2 regions of the Streptomyces sudanensis genome follow, and region 1 is predicted to be linked to the other one. Evidence: predicted binding sites of a transcription regulator. Region 1 holds the regulator's gene; the other holds the start of a gene.
What was found. Region 1 encodes HspR, which represses chaperone genes until heat shock. Its sites were predicted from a motif close to TTGAGNNNNNNNNNCTCAA; they were not measured.
Positions count from the first base shown of each region.

Region 2: the regulator HspR is predicted to act here: its motif matches at 2,341-2,359, upstream of lon (endopeptidase La).

Region 1 covers NZ_CP095474.1:3,189,056-3,202,108, forward strand. Annotated here, with positions in the region: gene MW084_RS14875 (Yip1 family protein) at 1-492, opposite strand, end outside; gene MW084_RS14880 ((Fe-S)-binding protein) at 670-2,949, opposite strand; gene dnaK (molecular chaperone DnaK) at 3,634-5,484, shown strand; gene grpE (nucleotide exchange factor GrpE) at 5,481-6,140, shown strand; gene dnaJ (molecular chaperone DnaJ) at 6,216-7,391, shown strand; gene MW084_RS14900 (heat shock protein transcriptional repressor HspR) at 7,396-7,848, shown strand; gene MW084_RS14905 (helix-turn-helix transcriptional regulator) at 7,962-9,047, opposite strand; gene MW084_RS14910 (Rieske (2Fe-2S) protein) at 9,382-9,699, shown strand; gene MW084_RS14915 (pyridoxamine 5'-phosphate oxidase family protein) at 9,833-10,246, opposite strand; gene clpB (ATP-dependent chaperone ClpB) at 10,373-12,973, shown strand.
Region 2 covers NZ_CP095474.1:620,657-624,110, forward strand. Annotated here, with positions in the region: gene lon (endopeptidase La) at 1-2,318, opposite strand, end outside; gene MW084_RS02665 (LysE family translocator) at 2,673-3,311, opposite strand.

The DNA of each region.
Region 1 (13,053 bases):
GGCCTTGTCGAAGCCGAACAGTGCCAGCAGGCCGTAGACGAAGGTGACCGTCAGGGCCGGCAGCCAGACCGCGTGGTCGCGCATCTGCCAGAACGTCGCGCCCGGGCGCACCACGATGCCGGTCAGGAGCCGCTGCCACGGCAGGCGCGGCCCCGAGGGGGCGGCGGGGTCCGCGCGGTGGGTCTCCGGCGGCCCGTACGGGTCCTCGTGCACGCTGAACATCTGGGTGTGGCCAGGGTTGTTCGCGGTGTGCGCGTGGGACGCGTGGGACTGCCGGGGGTGGTGCGGGTGCGGCGCGGCCTGCTGGTGGTACGGGTCGCCGAAGTACTCGGGCTCGCCGTGCGCGCGGTCGTCCCTCGGCCACTGCTGCGGCGGGGCGTACGGCGGCGCCTCGCCGTTGCCGTACGGCCCCTGGTGGGGGTGCGGGGGCTGCTGCCCCTGTTGGCGCGGGGTGCGGTTGCCCCGGCCGCGTCCGATCCTGAATCCAGCCACGTCTACGAACGTACCCGGTTACGTCCGTACGGGCGTAACCGGCCTTGCGGCGGGCCCTGTTTGCTGCCGAGCTGTGACATCCCGGGCGGACGCGGGTGCGGGAACGGCGGGGCGGCCGGGCCGACCCGTGGTGGTCGGTCCGGCCGCCCCGCCGTGGCGCGCCGCCGGGCGCCGGCGTTACTTCGCCGGCTCGGGCTCCGGGGCCGCGTCGGACGCCGGGGCCTCGGGCTTCGGGGTCCTGACCGACTCCAGGAGGAGCTGCGCCACGTCCACGACCTGGAGCGACTCCTTGGCCTGGCCGTCGTTCTTCTTGCCGTTCACCGAGTCCGTCAGCATGACCAGGCAGAACGGGCAGGCCGTGGACACGATGTCCGGGTTGAGCGACAGGGCCTCGTCGACGCGCTCGGTGTTGATGCGCTTGCCGATGCGCTCCTCCATCCACATCCGCGCGCCGCCGGCGCCGCAGCAGAAGCCGCGTTCCTTGTGGCGGTGCATCTCCTGCTGGCGCAGGCCGGGGACGGCGGACATGATCTCGCGCGGCGGCGTGTAGACCTTGTTGTGCCGGCCCAGGTAGCACGGGTCGTGGTAGGTGATCAGGCCGTCGACCGGGGTCACCGGGACGAGCCTGCCCTCGTCGACGAGGTGCTGGAGCAGCTGCGTGTGGTGGATGACCTCGAACTCGCCGCCGAGCTGCGGGTACTCGTTCGCGATCGTGTTGAAGCAGTGCGGGCAGGTCGCGACGATCTTCTTCGCCGACTTCGGCTTCTTCGTCGACGGCTCGTCCTCGTCCTCGCCGAACGCCATGTTCAGCATCGCGACGTTCTCCTGGCCGAGCTGCTGGAACAGCGGCTCGTTACCCAGGCGGCGGGCGGAGTCGCCGGTGCACTTCTCGTCCCCGCCCATGATCGCGAACTTGACGCCCGCCATGTGCAGCAGCTCCGCGAAGGCCTTGGTGGTCTTCTTGGCGCGGTCCTCCAGGGCGCCGGCGCAGCCGACCCAGTACAGGTAGTCGACCTCGGAGAGGTCCTCGACGTCCTTGCCCACGATCGGGACCTCGAAGTCGACCTCCTTGGTCCACTCGACGCGCTGCTTCTTCGCCAGGCCCCAGGGGTTGCCCTTCTTCTCCAGGTTCTTGAGCATCGTGCCCGCCTCGGACGGGAACGCGGACTCGATCATCACCTGGTAGCGGCGCATGTCGACGATGTGGTCGACGTGCTCGATGTCGACGGGGCACTGCTCGACGCAGGCGCCGCAGGTGGTGCAGGACCACAGGACGTCCGGGTCGATGACGCCGTTCTCCTCGGCGGTGCCGATCAGCGGGCGCTCGGCCTCGGCGAGGGCGGAGGCGGGGACGTCCTTCAGCGCCTCGGCGGACGCCTTCTCCTCGCCCTCCGCGGTCTTGCCGCCGCCGGCGAGCAGGTACGGGGCCTTGGCGTGCGCGTGGTCGCGCAGCGACATGATCAGCAGCTTCGGGGAGAGCGGCTTGCCGGTGTTCCAGGCGGGGCACTGCGACTGGCAGCGGCCGCACTCGGTGCAGGTGGAGAAGTCGAGGATGCCCTTCCAGGAGAAGTGCTCGACCTGGGAGACGCCGAAGACGGTCTCCTCGGCGCCCTCCTCGTCGTCGAAGACGGTTTCGAAGTCGATCTCCTTGCCGCCGGACGTCATCGGCAGCAGGGCGCCCAGCGCGGTCCCGCCGTCGGCGTTGCGCTTGAACCAGATGTTGGGGAAGCCGAGGAAGCGGTGCCAGGCGACGCCCATGTTGGTGTTGAGCGAGACCGTGATCATCCAGATCAGGGAGACACTGATCTTCACCATGGCAGCGAGGTACACCAGGTTCTGCAGGGTGCCGGTGCTCAGCCCGTCGAAGGCGAGGACGAGCGGGTACGACACGAAGTAGGCCGGGTCGTACGAGTCGACGTGGTGCAGCGCGCCCTCCAGGCCGCGCAGGACCAGGATGACCAGGCCGATGGTGAGGATGACGTACTCGACGAAGTACGCCTGCCAGGCCTTGGAGCCGGCGAAGCGCGACTTGCGGCCGGGCCGGGACGGCAGGCTCAGCAGCCGGATCACGATCAGGACGGCGATGCCGAGGACGGTGGCCAGGCCGATCGCCTCGGTGTACATCTCGAACGGCAGGAAGCCGCCGACGACCGGCAGGGTCCAGTCGGCCCGGAAGAGCTGCCCGTACGCCTGCGCCAGGGTGGGCGGCAGGGTGAGGAAGCCGATCGCGACGAACCAGTGCGCGAAGCCGACGATCCCCCAGCGGTTCATCCGGGTGTGGCCGAGGAACTCCCGGACCACGGTGGCGGTCCGGGCCTTCCAGTCGTCGGTGCGGCTGCCGGCCGGCACGGGCTGGCCGAGCCTGACGAACCGGTAGATGTGCGCGATCGCTCGGGCAAAGAGCGCAACGCCGACCACGGTCAGGGTCAGCGACACAATGATCGCGGCGAGTTGCATGGGGGCTCCTCGGGCCTGCGAGGTGGGAGTTCGGCACTACTAAGCGGTAACTTATTGGGTTCGCTGTCGAGCGTACCCAGTTATTCCGCCGCACTGTAGCCGCGTACGCGGTGATCTGCGTCGCTCAGGCGCGCCGGGCCGCCGCCCGCGGCCGGCGGCATCTCGCCCCGTACGGCGCGGGGCGACCGTGACGGCGCGTCCAGGGGCAGTGGGCGTACGGGCGGGGTGCGCGGGGTGAGGGTCCGGCCGTGCGGGCCGGTCGCGGTCTCTCGTAGGAGGACATCGCCGGGCGGGTGGCGCGGGTCGCGGACGGTCGCGGCGACGAGGGGCGCGGGTGCGGCGAGGGCGAGGAGTGCGGAGCGGGCCGGGGGCCGGATCCGGGATGCGTTCGGGGGCGTGGCGCGGCACCCGGCCGTTCCGGGGGGTCGTGGCGGGGTGGTGGCAGCCGTTCCGGGTGACCTGATGGGTAAATCCGGCAAGAGGTGTAGAGAGGGTTAAAGCGGTGAGAATCACCTGATGTGCAGCAGGATGGGCTGGGGACGTCCGCGCGGCGGCTCGATGCGCCATGCATTGCGTATAAGAGCCGGATAAAAGTTGAGCCGGATCGGCTCAGGTCTGTTGACGGGGGCAGGCGGCTGGTGCATCCTTGAGTCTGTTCCGCTCAAGTCAGCTGGAGGAATCGAAATGGCACGTGCGGTCGGCATCGACCTGGGCACGACTAACTCCGTCGTCAGCGTTCTGGAAGGCGGCGAGCCCACCGTCATCACCAACGCCGAGGGCGCCAGGACCACGCCGTCCGTCGTCGCCTTCGCCAAGAACGGCGAGGTCCTCGTGGGTGAGGTCGCCAAGCGGCAGGCCGTCACCAACGTCGACCGGACCATCCGCTCGGTCAAGCGCCACATGGGCACGGACTGGAAGATCGAGCTGGACGGGAAGAAGTTCAACCCGCAGCAGATGTCCGCGTTCATCCTGCAGAAGCTGAAGCGGGACGCCGAGGCGTACCTGGGCGAGAAGGTCACGGACGCGGTCATCACCGTCCCGGCGTACTTCAACGACTCCGAGCGGCAGGCGACCAAGGAGGCCGGCGAGATCGCCGGCCTGAACGTCCTGCGCATCGTCAACGAGCCCACCGCCGCTGCCCTGGCGTACGGCCTCGACAAGGACGACCAGACGATCCTCGTCTTCGACCTCGGCGGCGGCACCTTCGACGTCTCGCTGCTGGAGATCGGTGACGGCGTCGTCGAGGTGAAGGCCACCAACGGCGACAACCACCTCGGTGGCGACGACTGGGACCAGCGCGTCGTCGACTACCTGGTCAAGCAGTTCCACAGCGGCCACGGCGTGGACCTCTCCAAGGACAAGATGGCGCTCCAGCGCCTCCGCGAGGCCGCCGAGAAGGCGAAGATCGAGCTGTCCTCGTCCACCGAGACCTCGATCAACCTCCCGTACATCACGGCGTCCGCCGAGGGCCCGCTGCACCTGGACGAGAAGCTCACCCGCGCCCAGTTCCAGCAGCTCACCGCCGACCTGCTCGAGCGCTGCAAGATCCCGTTCCACAACGTCATCAAGGACGCGGGCATCCAGCTCTCCGAGATCGACCACGTCGTCCTCGTCGGCGGTTCGACCCGCATGCCCGCCGTCGCCGAGCTCGTCAAGGAGCTGACCGGCGGCAAGGAGGCCAACAAGGGCGTGAACCCGGACGAGGTCGTGGCGATCGGCGCCTCGCTCCAGGCCGGTGTCCTCAAGGGCGAGGTCAAGGACGTCCTGCTCCTCGACGTGACCCCGCTGTCCCTCGGCATCGAGACCAAGGGCGGCATCATGACCAAGCTCATCGAGCGGAACACCACGATCCCGACGAAGCGCTCCGAGATCTTCACCACGGCGGAGGACAACCAGCCGTCGGTGCAGATCCAGGTCTACCAGGGCGAGCGCGAGATCGCCGCGTACAACAAGAAGCTCGGCATGTTCGAGCTGACCGGCCTTCCGCCGGCCCCGCGCGGCGTCCCGCAGATCGAGGTCTCCTTCGACATCGACGCCAACGGCATCATGCACGTCACGGCCAAGGACCTCGGCACGGGCAAGGAGCAGAAGATGACCGTCACCGGCGGCTCCTCGCTCCCGAAGGACGAGGTCGACCGGATGCGCGAGGAGGCCGAGCGGTACGCGGAGGAGGACCACAAGCGCCGCGAGGCCGCCGAGACGCGCAACCAGGGCGAGCAGCTCGTCTACCAGACCGAGAAGTTCCTCGCCGACAACGCCGACAAGGTCCCGGGCGAGATCAAGACCGAGGTCGAGACGGCGGTGAACGAGCTCAAGGAGAAGCTGAAGGGCGAGGACACCGCGGAGATCCGCACCGCCACCGAGAAGGTCGCGGCCGTCTCCCAGAAGCTCGGCCAGGCCATGTACGCCGACGCCCAGGCGGCCGGCCAGGCGGCGGGCGGCGCCCAGGCGGACGCCGACGGCGCCAAAGCCGACGACGACGTGATCGACGCCGAGATCGTCGATGACGAGAAGCCGAAGGGCGGGGCCGCATGACGGAGGAGACCCCGGGGTTCGAGGAGAAGCCCGACGTCCCCTCCGGCGCCACCTCCGACGACGCCGCCGAGACCGCCGAGAGCCCTTCCACCGAGGAGGGCGCGGCGGCCCCGGCCGGGGACGCGAACCAGACGGACCAGTCGATCGGCCTGACCGCCGAGCTGGACCAGGTCCGCACCGCGCTCGCCGAGCGCACCGCCGACCTCCAGCGGCTCCAGGCCGAGTACCAGAACTACCGCCGCCGAGTCGAAAGGGACCGGGTCGCGGTCAAGGAGGTCGCCATCGCGAACCTCCTGTCCGAACTGCTGCCCGTGCTCGACGACATCGGCCGGGCGCGGGAGCACGGCGAGTTGGTCGGCGGCTTCAAGTCGGTCGCCGAGTCGCTGGAGGCCACCGTCGCGAAGATGGGCCTCCAGCAGTTCGGCAAGGAGGGCGAGCCCTTCGACCCGACCGTGCACGAGGCGCTGATGCACTCGTACGCGCCGGACGTGGAGGAGACGACCTGCGTGGCGATCCTCCAGCCGGGCTACCGGATCGGCGAGCGGACCATCCGTCCCGCGCGTGTCGCCGTCGCCGAGCCCCAGCCGGGCGCCGCGCCGGCCTCGAAGGAAGAGCAGCCGGCCGACGAGGAGAGCGGTGGCCCCGAGGAGGGCTGACGGCCGCAGGGCCGGCGGTCGCGGGACCGCCGGCCCCGGACCCGACGCGGTGACCGTCCGGGAGGAGGGACGTCGATGAGCACGAAGGACTTCGTCGAGAAGGACTACTACAAGGTCCTCGGCGTCCCCAAGGACGCCACCGAAGCCGAGATCAAGAAGGCGTACCGGAAGCTGGCCCGCGAGTTCCACCCGGACGCCAACAAGGGCGACGCCGCCGCGGAGGCCCGCTTCAAGGAGGTCTCCGAGGCGAACGACGTCCTCGGGGACCCCAAGAAGCGCAAGGAGTACGACGAGGCACGCGCCCTCTTCGGCAACGGCGGCTTCCGGCCCGGCCCCGGCGGCCAGGGCGGCACGTTCAACTTCGACCTGGGCGACCTGTTCGGCGGCCAGGGCGGGACGGGCGGTGCCGGCGGCTTCGGCGGCGGGCTCGGGGACGTCTTCGGCGGCCTGTTCAACCGGGGCGGCACCGCCGGCACCCGTACGCAGCCGCGCCGCGGCCAGGACGTCGAGTCCGAGGTGACGCTCAGCTTCACCGAGGCGGTCGACGGGGCCACCGTCCCCCTGCGCATGTCCAGCCAGCAGCCCTGCCGGGCGTGCTCCGGCACGGGCGACAAGAACGGCACGCCCCGCGTCTGCCCCACGTGCGTCGGCACCGGCCAGGTGTCGCGCGGCTCGGGCGGCGGCTTCTCGCTGACCGACCCGTGCCTGGACTGCAAGGGACGCGGACTGATCGCCCAGGACCCGTGCGAGGTGTGCCGCGGCAGCGGACGTGCCAAGTCCTCGCGCACCATGCAGGTCCGCATCCCGGCGGGGGTCTCCGACGGGCAGCGGATCAGGCTGCGCGGCAAGGGCGCGCCCGGCGAGCGGGGCGGCCCGGCCGGCGACCTGTACGTGGTCGTCCACGTCGGCGAGCACCCGGTCTTCGGCCGCAGGGGCGACAACCTCACCGTCACCGTGCCCGTCTCGTATCCGGAGGCGGCCCTCGGCGGCGAGATCAGGGTGCCGACCCTCGGAGGGCCTCCGGTCACGCTGAAGATCCCCCCGGGCACCCCCAACGGCCGTACGATGCGGGCCCGCGGCAAGGGCGCGGTCCGCAAGGACGGCACGCGCGGCGACCTGCTGGTCACGGTCGAGGTCGCCGTACCGAAGAAGCTGGACGACAAGGCGCGCGAGGCTCTGGAGGCGTACCGTCGAGCCACCGCGGACGAGGACCCGCGGGCGGATCTGTTCCAAGCCGCGAAGGGGGCTTGAGGCGATGGACGCACGTCGACGCAACCCGTACGAACTGACCGACGAGACCCCGGTGTACGTCATCTCGGTGGCGGCGCAGCTCAGCGGGCTGCACCCGCAGACGCTGCGCCAGTACGACCGGCTGGGGATCGTCTCCCCGGACCGTACGGCCGGCCGGGGCCGGCGCTACTCGGCCCGCGACATCGAGCTGCTCCGGCAGGTGCAGCAGCTGTCGCAGGACGAGGGCGTCAACCTGGCCGGGATCAAGCGGATCATCGAGCTGGAGAACCAGGTCACCGCGCTGGAGGCCCGCGTGGCGGAGCTGACCGCGGCCCTGGAGGGCGCGACGGTGGCGATGCGCCAGCGGGAGGCGCAGGTGCACGCCTCGTACCGGCGTGATCTGGTGCCCTATCAGGACGTCCAGCAGACCAGCGCCCTGGTGGTGTGGCGGCCGGCCGGCAGGCGCGGCGGCGAGTAGCCCCCGGAGGAAGGCGCCGGGAGCACCGGCGGACCCGTGTGAGGCCCCCTTCTCCGGAGGGGGCCTCACGCATGCCTGGCCGGGCGCCGGAGGGGCCGTGGCGGGGCGGCGGGTCAGCCGTGCCCGCGCACCTGCTCCCGGTCCCGGCCCGCCTCCGGGTCCGGGAAGTGGTCGTGGCCCTGCTCCTGGTCGAGGATGCCGGACCGGGCGATGAGGTAGCCGAGCTGGGCGCGGCTGCCGCTGCCGAGCGTGGACGCGAGCTTCGCGATGTGGGCGCGGCAGGTGCGGACGTTCATGCCGAGGCGGCGGGCGATGGCCTCGTCGACGTGGCCCTCGACGAGCAGCTTGGCGATGGAGCGCTGGATGCCGCTTATCCCGTTGAGGGCGGGCGCGTACGTGACGACCTCCTCCTCCCAGGGGATGCCGTGCTGCCAGAACTGGTCGAAGACGCCGACGAGGTACTGGACGAGCCCCTCGTGGCGCAGCTCCAGCGCGACCTGGCGGTCGCTGCGGGCCGGGATGAAGGCCACCTTGCGGTCGATGATGATCAACCGGTCGACGATCTCCTCCAGCGTGCGCACCTCCAGGCCGTACGGGGTGATCCGCTCGACGTATCCCATGGTCGCCGAGTGGTGCCGGGCCGTGTGCTGGTAGAGGGTCCGCATCCGGACACCGCGGCCGAGGAGGGGTTCCACCCGGCGCAGGGCGGCCTTGACGTTCTCGGGCCTGCGCCCGCTGCCGGGCTGGATCGTGAGGAGTTCGACCGCGCACTCCTCCGTCACGCGGTCGAGTTCGGCGTTGATGACGGCGAGCCCTTCGAGGACGTTGATCGCGTCGCTCGTGCAGGGGGTCGCCGCAGTGATCGTCATGAACGGCTCGAACGCGTCGGTGAGCGACAGCGCCCGCTGCCGCTGCTGCTGGATCTCCCGCTCGATGGGGTGGATCAGCTGGTTGAGGGCAATGGACGGGGGGACGGGGCGCAGCCACTGCGGGTCGTCCGGATCCGGGTGCAGCAGGGCGAGGTCGATGAGGCAGGGTGCCGCGTCGACCTCGGAGCGGGCTATCCGGCCGGCGCGCAGGGCGGCCGCGTACAGGTGCTTTCCGGCTTCACACAGCTCGTCGTGACTGTGCTCGGTTTCCGGACTGTCCGCCTTCGACCGCATCTGCACCCCCCTCAGGGTCCTGTATTTCAGGAACATGATGCCTGTATCGGCTGGTGGAAGCGTTCGGAGTGAGCCATCGTCGTAGACGCGGGGGAGGAGGTAAGGACAAAAAGAGGTGGAGATCGTCCATGACCAGGATGGTTCGTGCACTTAGCGTCATAGCTGTCGCCGCGGCGGCCGCGTGCGGTGTCGTCGACCTCAGCGGCGAACCGTCGTGGGAAACGGTGTCCTCGGGCAGTGTCGTCGCAGGTGAGCCCTCGTGGGAACTCGGACCGGCCGGCTCGTCCGAGCCCTCGTGGGAGGTCGCCCCGTCGAGCCCGCGCGAGCCCTCGTGGGAGAGCGCCGGATCCGCGCCGGCGGGTGCCGTCGCATGAACGTCCCCGACGACTCCCGCTTCCGCCGCGAGATGGCGTCCGCCTACCGGTCCGGGTGGCATTTCATCGACCTCGTCACCGCCGTCCCCCAGGGTGGCGATTCGTTGATGGTCACCCTCTTCGGCGAGCCGATCGTCATCACCCGCGGAGACGACGAGGACATCCGCGCCTACCGGTGCCTCCGCCGGCCGCGCGGCGCGCCGAAGCCCGTCCGTTGCGCCGTCCGCTACGGAATGATCTTCGTCAACCTCGACCAGCGTGACCATCAGCTGGTCGAGACCGAGACCACCACCGCCACCCCCCGCAGCGCCTGAGCGATTCCCCCGTCGTTCCAGATCGTTCAGGTGCTTCCCCCACACAGCGGCGCCATCGTGGACCTGAAACACGATGGCGCCGTTGTGCTGCGCGCGTACGGAACGGGCCGCGCCCCCGAAGCCGCGCACGCGCTCAGGCGCGCCCCATGGCCCGGGTGAGGGCGATCTCCACCACGACCCGGTCCGGGTTCGGCGCGGGGGTGCGGCCGTACCGCCGCGCGTACCGGGCGACGGCGTCCGCGACGGCCTCGGGCTCCGTGCGGATCGTCGCGCGGCCCTCCAGCGTCGCCCAGCGGCCCGCGTCCACCTGGCACACGGCGACCCGCGCCCCGCCGGGGCCGGCGGCCAGGATGTTGGCCACCTTCCGGCTGTTCCTGTTGGTGATCACGCGCGCCAGGCCCCGCTCGCCGCCCTCGGGGTCGTACGTCACGCCCACCGCCACGACGTGCGGGGTGCCGTCCGGGCGGAGGGTCGTCAGGGTGCACATGTGCCGCTCCCGCCAGAAGCTGACGTAGGAGGGGTCGGGGTTGCGCAGGTCGATGGCCATGGGCCGGAACCTACCGGCGGTCGCTGGCCTCCACCACCTTGAGTGGAATAGACTCAATTTTGTGGACGTTGGCTGAGTCAAAGCCGGTGTGCAGGCGCACCGGCACCCGAGGAGGACCAAGCACACGTGGACGCCGAGCTGACCAACAAGAGCCGGGACGCCCTCAACGCCGCCACCAGCCGCGCCGTGTCCGACGGACACCCGGACCTGACCCCGGCGCACCTGCTGCTGGCGCTGCTCTCCGGCCAGGACAACGAGAACCTCACCGACCTGCTCGCCGCCGTCGAGGCCGACCAGGCCGCCGTGCGCTCGGGCGCCGAGCGGCTCCTCGCCGCCCTCCCGAGCGTCACCGGGTCGACCGTCGCCCCGCCGCAGCCCAACCGCGACCTGCTGGCCGTCGTCGCCGACGCCCAGGCCCGCGCCCGGGAGCTCGGCGACGAGTACCTGTCGACGGAGCACCTGCTCATCGGCATCGCCGCCAAGGGCGGACCGGCCGGCGAACTGCTCACCCGGCAGGGCGCCGACGCGAAGAAGCTGCTGGCCGCCTTCACCGGCTCCCGCGGCACGCGCCGCATCACTACCCAGGACCCGGAGGGCCAGTACAAGGCACTGGAGAAGTTCGGCACGGACCTCACGGCCGCCGCCCGGGAGGGCAGGCTCGACCCGGTCATCGGCCGCGACCAGGAGATCCGCCGCGTCGTCCAGGTGCTGTCGCGGCGCACCAAGAACAACCCCGTCCTCATCGGCGAGCCCGGCGTCGGCAAGACCGCCGTCGTCGAGGGCCTCGCCCAGCGCATCGTGAAGGGCGACGTGCCCGAGTCGCTGCGCGACAAGCGGCTCGTCTCCCTCGACCTGGGCGCCATGGTCGCCGGGGCGAAGTACCGGGGCGAGTTCGAGGAGCGGCTGAAGACCGTCCTCTCCGAGATCAAGGAGAGCGAGGGCCGGATCGTCACCTTCATCGACGAGCTGCACACGGTCGTCGGCGCGGGCGCCGGCGGCGACTCCGCCATGGACGCCGGCAACATGCTCAAGCCGATGCTGGCCCGCGGCGAGCTGCGCATGGTCGGTGCCACCACGCTCGACGAGTACCGTGAGCGCATCGAGAAGGACCCGGCGCTGGAGCGCCGCTTCCAGCAGGTCCTGGTCGCCGAGCCGACCGTCGAGGACACGATCGCCATCCTGCGCGGTCTGAAGGGCCGGTACGAGGCCCACCACAAGGTGCAGATCGCGGACTCGGCACTGGTCGCCGCGGCGACGCTCTCCGACCGGTACATCACATCCCGCTTCCTCCCCGACAAGGCGATCGACCTCGTCGACGAGGCGGCCTCCCGGCTCCGGATGGAGATCGACTCGTCGCCCGTGGAGATCGACGAGCTGCAGCGCGCCGTCGACCGCCTCCGCATGGAGGAGCTGGCGCTGAAGAGCGAGACCGACCCCGCCTCCGTCCAGCGCCTGGAGAAGCTGCGCCGCGACCTCGCCGACAAGGAGGAGGAGCTGCGCGGTCTGACCGCCCGCTGGGAGAAGGAGAAGCAGGGCCTCAACCGCGTCGGTGAGCTGAAGGAGCGCCTCGACGACCTGCGCGGGCAGGCCGAGCGCGCCCAGCGCGACGGCGACTTCGACACGGCGTCCAAGCTGCTGTACGGGGAGATCCCGGCCGTCGAGCGGGAACTGGCCGCGGCGACGGAGGCGGAGGAGGAGGCCGCCAAGACGACCGGCGGCACCGACAAGATGGTCAAGGAGGAGGTCGGCCCCGACGACATCGCGGACGTGGTCGGCTCCTGGACCGGCATCCCCGCCGGGCGGCTCCTGGAGGGCGAGACGCAGAAGCTGCTCCGCATGGAGGAGGAGCTCGGCAGGCGCCTGATCGGGCAGGCCCAGGCGGTCCGGGCGGTCTCCGACGCCGTGCGCCGCACCCGCGCGGGCATCGCCGACCCCGACCGGCCGACCGGCTCGTTCCTCTTCCTGGGGCCGACCGGCGTCGGCAAGACGGAACTGGCCAAGGCGCTCGCGGACTTCCTCTTCGACGACGAGCGGGCGATGGTCCGCATCGACATGTCGGAGTACGGCGAGAAGCACTCCGTCGCCCGCCTCGTCGGCGCGCCCCCCGGGTACGTCGGCTACGAGGAGGGCGGCCAGCTGACGGAGGCGGTGCGCCGCCGCCCGTACAGTGTGATCCTGCTGGACGAGGTGGAGAAGGCCCACCCGGAGGTCTTCGACATCCTCCTCCAGGTCCTCGACGACGGCCGGCTCACGGACGGGCAGGGGCGGACGGTCGACTTCCGCAACACCATCCTGGTGCTCACCTCCAACCTGGGCAGCCACTTCCTGATGGAGCCGACGACGACGGAGGCGGAGAAGCGGGAGCAGGTCCTGGAGGTGGTCCGCGCCTCCTTCAAGCCGGAGTTCCTGAACCGGCTGGACGACATCGTGGTCTTCTCGGCCCTCACGCGCGACGAGCTCGCCCACATCGCGCGGCTCCAGATCGGCCGGCTGGCCCGCCGCCTCGCGGAGCGCCGCCTCACCCTGGACGTCACCCCGGCGGCCCTGGAGTGGCTCGCCGACGAGGGCAACGACCCGGCGTACGGCGCGCGGCCGCTGCGCCGCCTGGTCCAGACGGCCATCGGGGACCGCCTGGCGCGGGAGATCCTGTCCGGCGAGATCCGGGACGGCGACACGGTCCGCGTGGACCGGGAGGACGGCGACCTGTCGGTGGCGCCGGTCCGGTGATCCCCGCCGGCCCGTGCCGCGCCGCCACCCTGTCGGGGCGGCGGCGCGGCACGGACCGCGGTGGATCGGAGCCGTTCGGG
Region 2 (3,454 bases), 2.6 Mb from region 1:
AGCTTGTCGAGCACCTCGGCGGGCACGTCGTCGAGGTCGGGTTCGTTCCGCTTCGGGATGACGACCGTGGTGATACCGGCCCGGTGGGCGGCGAGCAGCTTCTGCTTGACGCCGCCGATCGGCAGCACGCGGCCGGTCAGCGACACCTCGCCGGTCATGGCCACGTCCGTCCGTACCAGCCGGCCGCTGAGCAGGGAGGCAAGCGCGGTCGTCATGGTGACACCGGCGCTCGGCCCGTCCTTCGGCACCGCCCCGGCGGGGAAGTGGATGTGGACGCCCCGGTCCTTGAGCCCGGTGACGGGCAGTTCGAGTTCCGCGCCGTGGGAGCGGAGGAAGGAGAGCGCGATCTGCGCGGACTCCTTCATCACGTCGCCGAGCTGCCCGGTGAGGGTGAGCCCCGCGGCGCCGGTCTCCGCGTCGGCGAGGGACGCCTCGACGAACAGCACGTCGCCGCCCGCGCCGGTGACGGCCAGGCCGGTCGCGACGCCGGGGACGGACGTGCGGCGCTCGGCCGGGTCCTGGGCGGACTCGGGCACGTGGTGCGGCCTCCCGAGGAGGTCGCGCAGGTCGTCCTCGCGGACGGTGAACGGCAGCTCCCGGTCGCCCAGTTCGGCCCGGGCGGCGATCTTCCGCAGGAGGCGGGCGACGGACCGCTCCAGGTCCCGCACGCCGGCCTCGCGGGTGTACTCGCCGGCCAGCCGGCGCAGCGCGGCCTCCTCGACCGCCACCTCGTCCCGGTCGAGCCCGGCGCGCTCCAGCTGGCGTGGGAGCAGGTGCCCGCGGGCGATGACGATCTTCTCGTCCTCGGTGTAGCCGTCGAGCCTGACCACCTCCATGCGGTCCAGGAGCGCCTCGGGAATGGCCTCCCGCACGTTCGCCGTGGCGAGGAAGACGACGTCGCTGAGGTCGAGTTCGACTTCGAGGTAGTGGTCGCGGAACGTGTGGTTCTGCGCCGGGTCGAGGACTTCCAGCAGGGCCGCGGCCGGGTCGCCCCGGAAGTCGGAGCCCACCTTGTCGATCTCGTCGAGCAGGACGACCGGGTTCATGGAGCCGGCCTCCTTGACGGCGCGGACGATCCGGCCGGGCAGGGCTCCGACGTACGTCCGCCGGTGGCCGCGGATCTCCGCCTCGTCCCGTACGCCGCCGAGCGCGACGCGCACGAACCTGCGGCCCATCGCGCGGGCGACGGACTCGCCGAGGCTCGTCTTGCCCACGCCGGGCGGCCCCACCAGCGCGAGCACGGCCCCGCCGCGGCGCCCGCCGACGACGCCGAGGCCCCGGTCGGCGCGGCGCTTGCGGACGGCGAGGTACTCGGTGATGCGCTCCTTCACGTCCTCCAGTCCGGCGTGCTCGGCGTCGAGGACCTCCCTGGCGCCGCGGATGTCGTAGTGGTCCTCGGTCCGCTCGTTCCACGGCATCTCCAGGACCGTGTCCAGCCAGGTGCGGATCCAGGAGCCCTCGGGGGACTGGTCGCTGGCGCGCTCCAGCTTGCCGACCTCCTTCAGGGCGGCCTCGCGGACCTTCTCCGGCAGGTCGGCGTCCTCGACGCGGGCCCGGTAGTCGTCCGTGCCGCCCTCGGCGTCCTCGCCGTTCAGCTCGCGGAGCTCCTTGCGCACGGCTTCGAGCTGCCGGCGCAGCAGGAACTCGCGCTGCTGCCGGTCGACGCCCTCCTGGACGTCCTTGGCGATGGACTCCGCCACGTCCTGCTCGGCCAGGTGGTCGCGCAGCTGCTCGGTGGCGAGCCTCAGCCGGGCGACGGGCTCGACGGCCTCCAGCAGGGCGACCTTCTGGGCGGTGGTGAGGAACGGGGAGTACCCGGCGTTGTCCGCCAGGGCGGAGACGTCGTCGATCTGCTGGACGCGGTCGACGACCTGCCAGGCGCCGCGCCTGCGCAGCCAGCTGGTGGCGAGGGCCTTGTACTCCTTGGCCAGCTCGGCGACGGCACCGGGCAGCGGGTCGGGCGCGGCCTCTTCCACCAGGGTGCCCTCCACCCACAGCGCGGCCCCCGGCCCGGTCGTCCCGGCCCCGATCCGCACGCGCGCCCGGCCCCGGATGAGCGCCCCCGGATCGCCGTCGGAGAGCCGTCCGACCTGTTCGACCGTCCCCAGGACGCCGATCCCCGCGTACGTGCCGTCCACCCGCGGCACCAGCAGCACCCGCGGCTTGCCGCTGCCGTCCCGCACGGCCGCCTGGGCGGCCTCGACGGCGGCGCGCACCTCGTTGTCGGACAGGTCCAGCGGCACCACCATCCCCGGCAGGACGACCTCGTCGTCGAGCGGCAGCACGGGCAGGGTGAGCGGTTCGGACGTCGAAGTCATGATCTCCCCTTCGGCAGTCAAGTTGAGCTACATCGACTCAATGTTCCGGAGCCCGCCATCGTTCCCCACCCGCGTTCGCTCTCAGCGATCTCCGGCGCCACCAGGACCCCGTAGATGGGCCCTTCGTCCTGCGACCCCTCCTTCGTCCGGAGTTTCACCGCGCGGCTCCGGCCCTTCATCCGGCCGGGTCGACCGGCGCCGAGACCCGACACGGTGCGCATGACGACGCCGGCGGACGGAGGGGGCTTCCGCGCCCCCCACCGCGCGACGAGAAGGCTCGTCGTTCGTACCGCCGGCGACCGCGCTCGAAGACGCCCTCCTGCCAGCCGGACACGACCGATCGGCCGGGGCGGATCAGTCCTCGCGTCCCGTCGCGGCGACGGTGACACCGAGCCCGACCATGGCGAGCCCGCCGACCCCGCCGACCAGGGAGAGCCGCCGCGGTGAGCGCGCGAACCAGTCCCGGGCGGTGGCCGCGGCCACACCCCACACCATGTCGGACACCACGGCGATGGCGCTGAAGACCAAGCCCAGCAACAGCATTTGCGCCGCGACATGCCCCTGACCGCGATCGACGAATTGCGGCAACACGGCAGCGAAGAACACAAGGGTCTTGGGATTGGTCACGCCGACCGCGAATCCCTCCCAGAACGTCCGCAGACCGCCTTGCGCCGCTCCCGCCCCGGAGACCACCGCCTGCAGCGACCCGCGCTCGCGCCATGTCCTGACGCCGAGGAACACCAGGTACGCGGCGCCCACCAGCTTGAGCGCCGTGAAGACGAGCACCGAGCGTTCCACCACCGCCCCGACCCCGAAGGCCACGGCGACGATCAGCACATAGGCACCGACCGTGTTCCCCGCAACCGTGGTCAACGCGGCACGGCGCCCCTGCGCCAGCGCCCGCCCGATCACGAACAGCACGCTGGGACCTGGAATCACGATCAGCAGGAACGACATGGCCGCGAAGGCGAGCAAACGGTCGGCAGACACCATGAAGCTCATGCAAGCACGGGCAGGGGCCACGCTTCCAGGCCGTTTCCCACCCGTACCCGAACACCGAATTCCGAGATCGAATGCCGGAGATCGAATGCCGGAGATCGAATACGGGGCAGCCTCACATTCGTACGACAGCGTCC